One region of the Eubacterium ventriosum genome, then DNA from elsewhere that is predicted to be linked to it. Evidence: predicted binding sites of a transcription regulator. Region 1 holds the regulator's gene; the other holds the start of a gene.

Region 1 (2,421 bases):
GGTTTTTAATAAAAAATAAATATCTATAGATTTGTAATTGCGGGGGAATATATGGCTCTTTTTAAAGTAGAAATATGCGGAGTAAATACATCAAAATTACCTTTGTTAACAGAGGACGAGAAGAAGGAATTATTTAAAGAAATAAAGAAAGGAAATGAAGTTGCGAGAGAAAAATATATAAGAGGAAATTTAAGACTGGTTTTAAGCATTTTGCAAAGATTTTCTAATAGCAATGAGAATGTGGATGACCTGTTCCAGATAGGCTGCATAGGTTTGATTAAGGCAGTAGACAATTTTGACGATACATTAAATGTGAAATTTTCTACTTATGCCGTTCCGATGATTTCGGGCGAATTAAAAAGATATTTAAGAGATAATGCAGCAATCAGGGTAAGTCGTTCCATAAAGGACATTGCCTACAAAGCAATATATTGTAAAGAAAATATAATAAAAACTACTCACAGGGAGCCTACTGTGGTAGAAATTGCAAAAGAGATAGGAGTGGAACCTGAAGATGTGGTGTATGCCCTTGACGCAATCCAAAGCCCGGTGTCTTTATATGATCCTGTATACGACCAGGGTGGGGATACCTTATATGTAATGGACCAGATAAGTGACAAAAAGAATAAAGAAGAAAAATGGGTAGAGAATATAGTTTTAAATGAGGCATTAAAAGGTTTAAGTGAAAGAGAACGAAAAATAATAGATATGAGATTCTTTAATGGAAAAACACAAATGGAAATAGCAGATGAAATTGGCATAAGCCAGGCACAGGTTAGCAGACTTGAAAAGAACGCACTGAAGGCAATGAAGAAATATATGGAGTAATAAAATCAGGAACCAATTATAAGAATCTGTATATACTAAAGAAAAGGGTGAAATTGTTCAATCATAATGCGTATAGAAGAATTGAAACAAAAAGAAGTTATAAATACTTGCAACTGCAAAATATTAGGTTGTGCAGATGACATAGAGTTTGATATTTGTACAGGCTGTATTGAAGCAATAATAGTTCCGGGACCGGGAAAATGGTGTGGTCTTGTGTGCAGTGATTTTGAATATGTAATTCCATTTAAATGTATTGTTCAGGTGGGACCTGACATAATTCTTGTAAAAGTTGATGAAAAAGAAGTGAGAAACAAAATAAAAGTGTAAATTTCTTGACCTATGGATAAAAGTTCCATATAATCTAGTAGTAAAAACATTTTAGTTAGAAGAATGTAATAGTTAAAAAGAAAATATGTAAAAACTTATAAGAACTAACAAGTACGGAGGATTGAAATGAAGTGTCCATATTGTGGAACAGATGATACAAAAGTTATAGACTCAAGACCGGCGGAAGAGAACAATGCCATTAGAAGAAGACGTCAGTGCGAGAAATGCAACAAGCGTTTTACAACATATGAAAAAGTAGAAACAATACCTTTAATAGTAATCAAAAAAGAAAACATAAGAGAGCCATATGACAGAGGAAAAATAGAGGCAGGAATACTTCGCTCATGCCATAAAAGACCGGTATCATATGACCAGATAGTGCAGGCTGTGGAAGATGTTGAAAATACTATTTTTAACATGGAAAAGAAAGAAATTCCAAGTCAGGTTATTGGCGAGATTGTAATGGAGAGACTAAAACAGCTTGATCAGGTAGCCTATGTGCGTTTTGCATCTGTATATAGGGAATTTAAGGACGTAAATACCTTTATGGATGAATTGAAAAAATTACTAAAATAAAACTTAAGGAGACAAAATGCTGGAAAGATTTTACCCAAATGAGTATCTGGATTCAGTTTATGATATTGATTTTGAAATGTATTACAAACAGGGAATCAGAGGAATAATCTCAGACATAGACAACACATTGGTTCCTCACGGAGCACCTGCCACGGAAGAAATAGTGGCATTGTTTGACAAAATACATAAATTAGGAATAGATACATGTCTTATATCAAATAATCAAGAGCCAAGAGTTGAGCCATTTGCATATGCAGTGAAGTCAAAATACATATTTGATGCTCATAAGCCAAGCACAAAAAACTACAGGAAAGCAATGGAACTTATGGGAACAACACCTAAGAACACGCTATTTTTAGGCGATCAAATCTTCACAGACATATGGGGAGCTAATAGAGCAGGAGTGCAAACAGTAATGCTCAAAAAAATAGACAAAAAAGAAGAAATACAGATAGTCTTAAAACGAATCCCGGAAAAATTTGTTTTGTGGAGATGGCGAAAGAAACTTCAAAAAACACAGTAAAAACTTGGAAATAGTATATAAAAAAGAACAACCAACTCTAAAGAAAGTACTCTGAAGCCGTAGGCCCTTAGAAGATGGGGCAGTGTAGCTGTCACAGATTCTTAGTACCAATATGAACTGAGGGCAGCGGGAGCGTGTTTTCGTTGAGCTGGTTGTTCTTTTTTGAA
Region 2 (2,421 bases), 540 kb from region 1:
CTTTCATCTAATATCTTCCAGAATAGATCCATATCTCCATTAGAAGAACATGCCACATCAACCAAGTTGATTGTTACAACGCCCTGATTAAATCGTCCATAGAACTTGTAGCTTCCGTCAGGATTTCTCTGGCTGTCTTCAACTGTTAAGAATGAACGACATCCCATACATGGATATACACATCCGTTCTTCATTTCACGCATAACCTTAGCTGAAATGTAGTCAGGAACCATTCTCTTTGCTGTACATTTAGCTGATAAAACTGTTAAATCCCAATATTTAGAATCAGGTGTAACATTATCTTCATCAAGTACATATATAATCTTAGGGAATGCAGGTGTAATCCAAACACCTTTTTCATTTTTTACACCCTGTATTCTCTGTTTTAAAACTTCTTCAATTAATACTGCAAGGTCATCTCTTGTCTGTCCTTCAGGAACTTCATCCAAATACATAAACATTGTAACAAAAGGTGCCTGTCCATTACATGTCATTAATGTAATAAGCTGGTACTGAATAGTCTGAATACCTCTTGTGATTTCATCACGAAGTCTTCTTTCAACAATCATCTTAAGCTGTTCGTCTGAGTAGTTAACTCCCACTTCATCACGTTCCTTCATTACTTCCTCAGTAATCTTGTCACGGCTAACCTGTACAAAAGGTGCAAGATGTCCTAATGAAAATGACTGTCCGCCGTACTGGTTACTTGCAACCTGTGCCACAATCTGAGTTGTAACGTTACAAGCTGTATAAAAACTATGAGGTGGATCAATCTTTGTTTCTGAAATGCATGTTCCATTCTCTAACATATCCTTTAAGTTAATAAGGTCACAGTTATGTTCCTTCTGTGCAAAATAGTCAGAATCATGGAAATGAATAATCCCCTGTTCATGTGCCTGCGTAATTTCATCAGGTAATAAAATACGTCTAGTTAAATCCTTGCTAACCTCACCCGCCATATAATCACGCTGAGTTGAGTTAATCGTAGGATTCTTGTTTGAGTTCTCCTGTTTCACCTCTTCATTAATCTGATCAATAAGTGCGAGTATTCCATCATCAGTTGTGTTAGCCTTTCTTGCCATATCTCTCTTATATCTGTAACGAACGTAAATCTGCGCAACTTCATATCCACGCATCTCCATAATGCCACGTTCTACCATATCCTGAATATCTTCTACTGCTGTAGCATGGTTTGACTGACAAATCTGATCCATAACAATCTTGCCAACAGCCTCAATCTGGTACTCATTAAGTCTATGTATCGGTTCTACTTCGTTATTAGCCTTTCTGATGGCATTAAGAATCTTTTGCACATCAAAAACCACTTCTTCACCATTTCTTTTAATTACTCTACGTGTTATCGTCTCCATCTTGTTTCTCCCACAATGTATTATCTTTATATATCTTTATTTTTTAAATGTACTATATCTTGTGTCCACCTAAAGGATTATAGCACAATATATTCCAAATTGTATAGTGCCAATTGCAACAAATTTTATTAAATATTTTATTAAATATTTTTTTATTTTTCTTATTTTCCCATAAATAAAGGCTTTTTCAGATTAAATGGTTTACATATTATCTGCCTGATTTTTTTTCAAAATTTTTAAATACTCCATTTATCACAATCAATGAGATAACTGCTGCCACGAAATCTGCTATAGGAGCTGAAAACATTATGCCCTCTACACCTTCTAAGCCTATTTTTATAAATATAATAGGTAATATTACTAACAACGGAAGTAAGAATATAATCTGCCTTGTAAGTGACAAAAATGTTCCCTTGTTAGGTTCTCCAATTACAGTACAGAATGTTGATGTAATTGGCTGTATTCCGTTTAAGAATGTCATAAATAAGAATATTCTAAAGAATTTTTCCGCAAACATAAAATATTCATTGGAACCTGAACCGAATATTCCGATAATCTGTCTTGGAAATAACTGAAAAATCAGGAACGCTATAGTGGACACCACTGTATTGCATGTTACTGCTATCTTGTACGTCTTCTTTACACGGTCATAATTGCCTGCTCCTGTGTTAAAACTCGCTATAGGCTGTATCCCCTGGGCCACACCAATACATATTGAAAAATATAACTGGTTAACTTTCATAATAATACCTGCACAGGCAATTGGAATTGATGCGCCATAAATTGACAATCCACCGTAATACTTTAATGACTTGTTCATTACAATCTGAACAATCATCATGGCAAGCTGATTAAGTCCCTGCGCCATTCCCAAATGTAATGTTCTAAAAACAAATTCTTTGCAAGGTATTAAATGCTTACGTTCTATCTTAGCTGTTTTGTAATGACGCATATACCACACTACCATCATAAAAGACACAATCTGTCCTATAACAGTTGCAAGAGCTGCTCCTGACATTCCCCATCCAAATCTCATTACAAATAAATAATC

Evidence for each region. Region 1 encodes NrdR, which represses ribonucleotide reductase genes. Its sites were predicted from a motif close to CACNANATNTNGTG; they were not measured.
Region 2: nrdD (anaerobic ribonucleoside-triphosphate reductase) is a predicted target of NrdR. The motif match lies at 1,421-1,434, and genes of this name have one in related genera.

Annotation. Positions count from the first base shown of each region.
Region 1 covers NZ_CP102282.1:2,214,387-2,216,807, reverse strand. Annotated here, with positions in the region: gene sigG (RNA polymerase sporulation sigma factor SigG) at 52-828, shown strand; gene NQ558_RS09935 (PRC-barrel domain-containing protein) at 895-1,155, shown strand; gene nrdR (transcriptional regulator NrdR) at 1,282-1,731, shown strand; gene NQ558_RS09925 (YqeG family HAD IIIA-type phosphatase) at 1,748-2,254, shown strand.
Region 2 covers NZ_CP102282.1:2,755,137-2,757,557, forward strand. Annotated here, with positions in the region: gene nrdD (anaerobic ribonucleoside-triphosphate reductase) at 1-1,370, opposite strand, end outside; gene NQ558_RS12585 (MATE family efflux transporter) at 1,579-2,421, opposite strand, start outside.